One region of the Leifsonia sp. Root1293 genome, then DNA from elsewhere that is predicted to be linked to it. Evidence: predicted binding sites of a transcription regulator. Region 1 holds the regulator's gene; the other holds the start of a gene.
What was found. The regulator LexA, encoded in region 1, represses DNA repair genes until DNA is damaged. The targets are predictions, from matches to a motif close to TCGAACANNTGTTCGA.
Positions count from the first base shown of each region.

Region 1 (3,820 bases):
AGGTCGGGCAGGTCGCCACCCTGGCGACCGGGCTGATCGACGGCCGCTCCGCCATCGCGGATGCGCTGGATGCCGCATCCGTCGCCCTCGCGCAGCGACTGTCGGCGCCCGGAGTGCGCGACGGAGCCGTTCGGGCCCGCGCCGCTGCACTCTCGGACGGCGACTTCGCCCGCGACGAGTACGCGGTCAGGGTCGCCGCGCAGCAGCAGGCGCTCGACCTGCCGCCGCTGCCGACGACGACCATCGGCTCGTTCCCGCAGACCGGCGAGATCCGTCGCGCCAGAGCCGCACTCGGGCGCGGCGAGCTCAGTCAGGCCGACTACGTGACCGGGATGCGCGCCGAGATCGCCCGCGTCGTTGCCCTGCAGGAGGAGATCGGACTCGACGTGCTCGTGCACGGAGAGCCGGAACGCAACGACATGGTGCAGTACTTCGCCGAGAACCTCGACGGCTTCGACGTCACCGAGAACGGCTGGGTGCAGTCCTACGGATCACGCTGCACGCGCCCGTCCATCCTCTGGGGAGACGTCTCCCGCCCGAAGCCCATCACCGTGGAGTGGTCGGCGTACACCCAGTCGCTCACCTCGAAGCCTGTGAAGGGCATGCTCACCGGCCCCGTCACGATCCTCGCGTGGTCGTTCGTGCGGGACGACCAGCCGCTGGGCGACACCGCCCGTCAGGTCGCCCTCGCCCTGCGCGACGAGATCGCCGACCTCGAGGCCGCCGGCATCGGCATCGTGCAGGTCGACGAGCCGGCCCTGCGCGAACTGCTGCCCCTGGAGCGCGATCGCCAGGCCGACTACCTCGACTGGTCGGTCGGGTCGTTCAGGCTCGCCACCGCAGGAGTCGCGGCGGCCACGCAGATCCACACCCATCTCTGCTATTCGGAGTTCGGCACCATCATCGACGCCATCCTGGGACTCGATGCCGACGTCACCAGCATCGAGGCGGCGCGCAGCCGCATGGAGGTCGTCGTCGACCTGGAGGCGAGCGGCTTCGACCATGGCATCGGCCCCGGTGTCTACGACATCCACTCTCCTCGGGTGCCGAGCGTCGCCGAGGTGACCGAGCTCATCGAACGCGCCCTCGATGGCATCCCGGAACGTCAGCTCTGGATTAATCCGGACTGCGGGCTCAAGACGCGTGGCTACGACGAGACCGTGGCGTCGCTGCGCAACATGCTCGAGGCAACCCGTGGTGTTCGGGCGTCGGTGGCCAGCTCGGTCTAGCGAACCCATGCGACAGGCCCATCTCCCTCGGGAGGTGGGCCTGTTCACTGCACCGCTCGCTGAGCTCCGGACGCGCTCCGCGAGCGAAGCGCCGTCCACCACTCGCCGAATGGTGCCCTACACCGAGCGCAGAACGGCGACGACCTTGCCGAGGACCTCGGCGTAGTCGCCGACGATCGGCTCGTAGGCCGAGTTCCGTGGCAGCAGCCAGGTGTGACCGTCGCGCTGGCGGAACACCTTGACGGTCGCCTCGCTGTCGAGCATGGCGGCGACGATCTCGCCGTTCTCGGCGGTGTTCTGCTGGCGAACGACCACCCAGTCGCCGTCGCAGATGGCGGCCTCGATCATGGAGTCGCCGACGACCTTCAGGATGAACAGTTCACCCTTGCCCACGAGTTGGCGGGGGAGCGGGAACACCTCTTCGATCTGCTGCTCGGCCGTGATCGGGATTCCGGCGGCGATCCGTCCGACCATGGGCACCATGGCGGCGTCGCCCATGGGAGCGGGGGAGGAGTAGCCGTCGTCCGGGGCGGGGCTCGACTCGGTCGACGGCACCTCGATGAGCACTTCGAGCGCCCGCGGGCGGTTCGGGTCACGGCGGAGGTAGCCGCTGAGCTCGAGCTGGTTGAGCTGGTGCGTCACGCTCGACAGCGAGGAGAGGCCGACGGCGTCGCCGATCTCGCGCATGCTCGGCGGATAGCCTCGCTGGCTCACCGATCGCTGGATGACCTCGAGGATCGAGAGCTGCTTGGCGCTGAGACTCTTGCGCCGGCGGGTTCCACCGCGCTCCGATGCCCCGCGGTCCTTCGACGACTCGGTGTCGTTGGCCACTGCGCTCACCTTCTTCTCTTCACGGATCCCGAACCTCCAGCCGACGAGTGTCGGTGGGTGCTGATTGCCTTGCAACCAGCCATTCGAACTGTATCCGGGTGGATCGCGTACGACAAACATCTGTTCGAGTGTGTCGGGAAAGAATTTCTCTCCACATACGAAGACAGGGCTTGAGTATTCGAAGACTCGAAGATATATTCGGAACACAGCTTCGCATATGGCCCTCCCGGCCGAGGGCCAGATGCGAAAACCATCTGGAGGACTCCATGAGCACGTACGCCTACACCACCGCCGCTCCTGCCGCGATGCCTGTCGTTCGCACCCGCTTGCACCTCACCCGCCGCGGCCGCGCCGTTCTCACCACCCTCGCGGCGCTGCCGATCGTCATCGGCGCCTTCGTGTTCGCTCTCAACGGCGGCATCGCATCCGCCGGCGGAGAACAGGCGGGCCAGACCTTCGCCTACGTCACCGTCGAGTCGGGCCAGTCGCTCTGGCAGCTCGCTGAGACACTGGCACCCACGGCCGATCCTCGCGACGTCATCGCCGACATCGTCAGTCTCAACCAGCTCGACGGTACCGACATCCAGCCCGGCCAGCGTCTCGCCGTCCCCGCTCAGTACTGAGTCGACCCGCCCTGCGTAACAGGAGGGCGCCCGCCGGTACGATTGTTGGAGTGACGACTCTCGACGAGCTTCCCCTCCGCGACGACCTGAGGGGGCGCACTCCTTACGGCGCTCCGCAGAAGGTCGTGCCGGTCGCCCTCAACGTCAACGAGAACACGCATCCCATCCCCGACGCCGTGGCCACCGACATCCTGGCGGCCATCAGCGAGGTGATCCCGGGCGTCAACCGCTACCCCGACCGCGAGTTCAGCGCTCTTCGCGACGCTCTGGCCGGCTACCTCGGTCACGGACTGACCCGCGACGAGATCTGGGCCGCCAACGGATCCAACGAGGTCCTGCAGCACGTGCTGCAGGCATTCGGCGGGCCGGGCCGCACCCTGCTCGGCTTCGTCCCGACCTATTCGATGTACCCGTTGCTCGCATCCGGCACCGGCACGGGCTGGATCGGCGCGCGTCGCGACGCCGAGTTCGAGCTCTCGCCCGACACCGCCGCCGCTGCCGTTCGCGAGAGCGCGCCCGACATCGTGTTCCTGTGCTCGCCCAACAACCCGACCGGCACTCCGCTCTCACTGGAGACCATCGCGGCGGTCTACGACGCGACAGACGGCATCGTGCTCGTCGACGAGGCCTACGCCGAATTCGCGCACGACGGAGAGGACAGCGCCCTCACGCTGCTCGAGGGGCGGCCGCGCCTGCTCGTCTCGCGCACCATGAGCAAGGCCTTCGCCTACGCGGGAGTTCGCCTGGGCTACCTCGCGGCCGATCCTGCCGTGATCGATGCACTCCGCCTGGTGCGGTTGCCCTATCACCTGTCCGCGCTGACTCAGGCGGCGGCGGCGGCCGCAGTGGCCCACGCGCCGGAGCTGCTGGCCATGGTCGCCGACATCCGGGTGCAGCGCGACCGGATCGTCGCCAGACTCGGCGAGCTCGGCTTCCAGGCCTTCCGCAGTTCGAGCAACTTCGTGCTCTTCGGCGGCGTCGACGACCCGAATGCCGTGTTCGAGGCGCTCCTGGCGCGTGGCATCCTGGTGCGTGATGTCGGCATCCCGAACACGCTGCGCGTGAGCGCCGGCACCGAGGCCGAGACCTCCGCCTTCCTCGAAGCCATCGCCGACCACGCGCCGAATAGGATTCCAG
Region 1 covers NZ_LMEH01000002.1:1,056,659-1,060,478, forward strand. Annotated here, with positions in the region: gene metE (5-methyltetrahydropteroyltriglutamate--homocysteine S-methyltransferase) at 1-1,229, shown strand, start outside; gene lexA (transcriptional repressor LexA) at 1,347-2,060, opposite strand; gene ASC59_RS16740 (LysM peptidoglycan-binding domain-containing protein) at 2,327-2,683, shown strand; gene ASC59_RS16745 (histidinol-phosphate transaminase) at 2,734-3,820, shown strand, end outside.

Region 2 (3,820 bases), on a different contig from region 1:
CGAGGGTTGCGCGTGGGCTTGTGGGCGCGTGGGCGCTGGCGGGCATTACGCCGCCCGTTCACCCGCAATGCCCACAGCACCCGCCGCACTCGCGTCGTTCTCGCCCGCGCTGACGACCACCGGACGCATCAGTAGCCGTCGCAGGTTGTTCCCCGGTCTTGGTCGTTGTCCGGGGTCGATGTGGACGGGTGGGGTGAACCAGGTTCGGTTCTCGGCCACCTGGATGCCCCAGCCCTCGCGGTGGATCAGGTGGTGATGGTGCGAGCAAAGGAGGATTCCGTTGGTGATGTCGGTGGGGCCGTGGTGTCGGTCCCACCAGCGGATGTGGTGCGCATCGCAGAACTGTGGCGGGCGGGCACAGCCGGGGAACGCGCAGCCGCCGTCCCGCTCGGCGAGGGCGATCTTCTGCGCCCTCGTGAACAGTCGTTGCGACCGGCCCAGGTCCAAGGGGGCCGAGTCTCCGCCGAGGACCAGCGGGATGATGCCGGCGGATGCGGCCAGGCCGCGGGCCGTTTCCGCGGAGATGGGCTGGGCGATGCCGTCGATCGACGCGACACCGGCACTGTCGGGATCGGTGAGGTCTTCCAGGTCCATGCGGACGACGACGGCGGTTGTGGCGTCGATGGTGGTCTGTTCGCAGCCGATCACATGCCGGGCGATGTCCGCCAGGGCGTCGGCGCGCATCTGCGTGAGGGTGCGCTGTTCGGTCAGCGCCGGATCAACGCAGACACACGCATCCGTAGGAGTCCCGTCGGGGCAGGTGTAGGCGCGCCCGGATCCGAATGCGTCCCGTGCCCGCCGCAGCTCCGTGGACACGAGAGCGTTGATCGCCGCCGCGACGACGGCACCATCCACCGGAGCGAACACGCCCGTTAGCCGCACCGCTCCGGACTTCTCCTCCACGATCGACAGGGACCGGCCCGCGTGCAGCTCCTCTTCACGGGGCTGCACACCGTCGGTGTCGAGTCTGGCTTCGGCATACTTCACCGCCACCGACAGGCTCCCGAGACTCAACTGCGCGGCCGCGGCGGTGAGGGCCTCTTCGGTCGCCATCAGCAGTTCCGGGTGGGCTCGGCAGGCGACCCGGTCGAGCATGCGGGTGATCATCGCCGCGCCAGCCACACTGATCCGACCGGCCGTCAACGCCGCCTGCACGAACGGGTGCGGGGACGGCATCCGTTCGCCGGTGAACGACTCCCGCCCGGCCGTGGCCTCACCGACGGTGATGAGGGCCTTCGCTTCCCCCAGGGAGGCGCCGGCACTGGCGGCCAGCAGATCGGCGGGCGACGAGAATCCCTGCCCTTTCGCCAACCCCGCCGGCCCCAGCTCGGGCCGGGATCGGCGTGCCACTTCCCCGGCCACGAGGGCCTGCAACGCGCCGACCGCTCGCGCCAGCGCCGAGAGCGCATCGACGACCCGAACCAGCCCGGAATCACTCATGGCGCCCACCGCGGAAGCGGCATCCGCTCTAGGAATCAGCACCGCCGGCAGGGCTCCCTTCCATGCTGTGCGGAGCGCCCGAACGCTGTCGCGCAGGAGCCGGAAGTGGTTCTTCATGCCCCAATTCTCGCGCGACCCACTGACATTTCCTCGACTTTCTCTACGAATGTAGATAAGTCTGTTTCCACATTCTCTCGAACACAGAGTCGATTCAGGGAGCAGGAAAAGGAGCCATGCGAGAGTCGGCAGCTGGAGTTGGATGCGGCCCCGTCGGGTCGACTCCATGCAGCACGCGCGAGAGCCCGCGCCAGTGCCCGGCTACTGAATACGGTCAGGAGTCCTGCGGCTCCGCCAACATCACAGGCGCCGCACACACCTGCACGACGTACGTCTCATCGAGGTCGTCGCTCACGGCATCGAAGTGCAACTCTCGGCCGCGCCCGGCGATTCTCACCCTGTAGTGCCCGGGCCCACCCACGGCCGCGCTCGGAACGTCGGCGTAGTCGTCGAAGGACGTGACATTGATGGTGCCGAAGATGGACCGGATGGATGCCTCCCCCACCCAGTCACCCTCGGGAACCGGCGGTTCTTCGCGAGTGGCTTCGACGCGGATCGGTACCCGCCCGGTGTTCAATCCGGTGAATACGAACACGCCGGAGTCGCTCAGCCCGAATAAACGGTTCCTGTAATCGGTGGGGTTGTATTCGGGCGCGTCGGGGTGGGCGCCATCCACCCAGAAGAACCCTTCGTGGACATAGAGGATGACGTCGGCCGAGAACGGGTCACCGCCCGCCTTCACCTCAGGCTCGCGGACTCCGAGGTTCTTCCTGATGGCAGCAGCCCGTTCCTCATCGGTCATCGGCGGGTGTTCCGCGAAGGCACGACGGAGGATCTCTTCGGCATCCTCGGAACCTGGCCCGAATGACAGGTAGCTCATGGGCTCAGAGTATCCGCGGCTAGCCGCTCACCCTCGACCCGCTCGCTGAGGCCCGGACGAAGTCCGCGGCCGAAGCGCACCCAGCCGCTCGCACTCACTCCGCCCGCTGCCCCCGCAGCCGCACCGCCCTCACTCCGCCCGCGGCCACCACCCCGGCATCAGCGTCGATACCCGCGCCGCCGCAGCCGCAGCGTCGCCGTCATCGCCGAGCGCCCAGCTCTCGATAACGCCGACCAGCGCCCCGGCGATGAACGCGGCAGCCTCCGCTTGCGCCGCCGAGCCAACGGGCGCCCCCACCACGCCCTGATCGGCCCACACCTCGAGGGCGCGCTGCGCTCGGGCCCGCATCCGTTCGTCGAGAACTCCGCGGAAGACGCCGCGCGTGCTCGATCCGAACAGCGCCCGGTAGCCCGCGCGGTCCTCGGCGACGTGCTCGAACACCTGGCGCATCGATTCGACGTAGCGTCCGGCCACGTGAGCTACGGACTCCGAGGCGGGCTCCACCGCCACGGCCGTCAGCCGATCGATGCCGCGGCTGAACTCCGCCAGCGCGAAGTCGTGCACGTCGTCGGCGTGCGCATAGAAAGTCGTACGGTGCACCCCGGCCTCGCGGCACAGCTCGGCGACGGTGATGTCGTCGAGCGGCGTCGTCTCGAGCAGACGCGCCAACGCCGCCCCGAGAGACTCCCGGGTGCGACGCTGGCGCGGATCTTCACTCATGGCATCACCCTATGGTCGACGGATGCCGCCGGCACGACGGACACCGCAGGCACGACGGGCGACGGATGCCGCCGGCCACGACGGACGCCGGTTGCGACACCACGACGCCCGCGTCCGCCCGCCGCAGCCCAGCGGCATCCGCTCGCCCGATCAGGACTCGTAGTGAGCGAGGCCCGCCGTCTCTCCGCCATCGGCGACGAACTCGGATCCGGTGGAGAAGCTCGACTCGTCGCTCGCGAGGAAGAGCACGAGGTTCGACAGCTCGATCGGCTCGCCCACGCGGTGCAGGGCGACGTGGCTCTGCGAGGTGTCGAGGCCCTCGGTCATGGGCGTGCGGATGGCGCCCGGGTGCACCGAGTTCACGCGGATGTTGTAGCGACCGAGGTCGAGGGCGGCGTTCTTGGTGAGTCCGCGCACGCCGAACTTCGAGGCGTTGTAGCCGGGCAGGGCCTCGTAGCCCTGCAGTCCGGCGGTCGACGAGACGTTGATGATCGACCCGCCCTTCGAGTTCTTGAGCGCCGGGATCGCCGCCTTGATGCCGTAGAAGACGCCGGTGAGGTTGATCGAGATGATGGTGTTCCAGGCCTCGATCGAGTAGTCCTCGATGGGGCTAAAGTTGGCGATTCCGGCGTTGTTCACCACGATGTCGAGGCCGCCGAAGGTGTCGACGGAGGTCTTCACCGCGTTCTCCCACTGGGCGTAGTCGGTGACGTCGAGGTGCAC
Region 2 covers NZ_LMEH01000001.1:2,306,559-2,310,378, forward strand. Annotated here, with positions in the region: gene ASC59_RS10930 (HNH endonuclease signature motif containing protein) at 46-1,557, opposite strand; gene ASC59_RS10935 (hypothetical protein) at 1,772-2,377, opposite strand; gene ASC59_RS10940 (TetR/AcrR family transcriptional regulator) at 2,507-3,097, opposite strand; gene ASC59_RS17245 (hypothetical protein) at 3,096-3,260, shown strand; gene ASC59_RS10945 (glucose 1-dehydrogenase) at 3,248-3,820, opposite strand, start outside.
Region 2: ASC59_RS10930 (HNH endonuclease signature motif containing protein) is a predicted target of LexA. The motif match lies at 1,635-1,650, and genes of this name have one in related genera.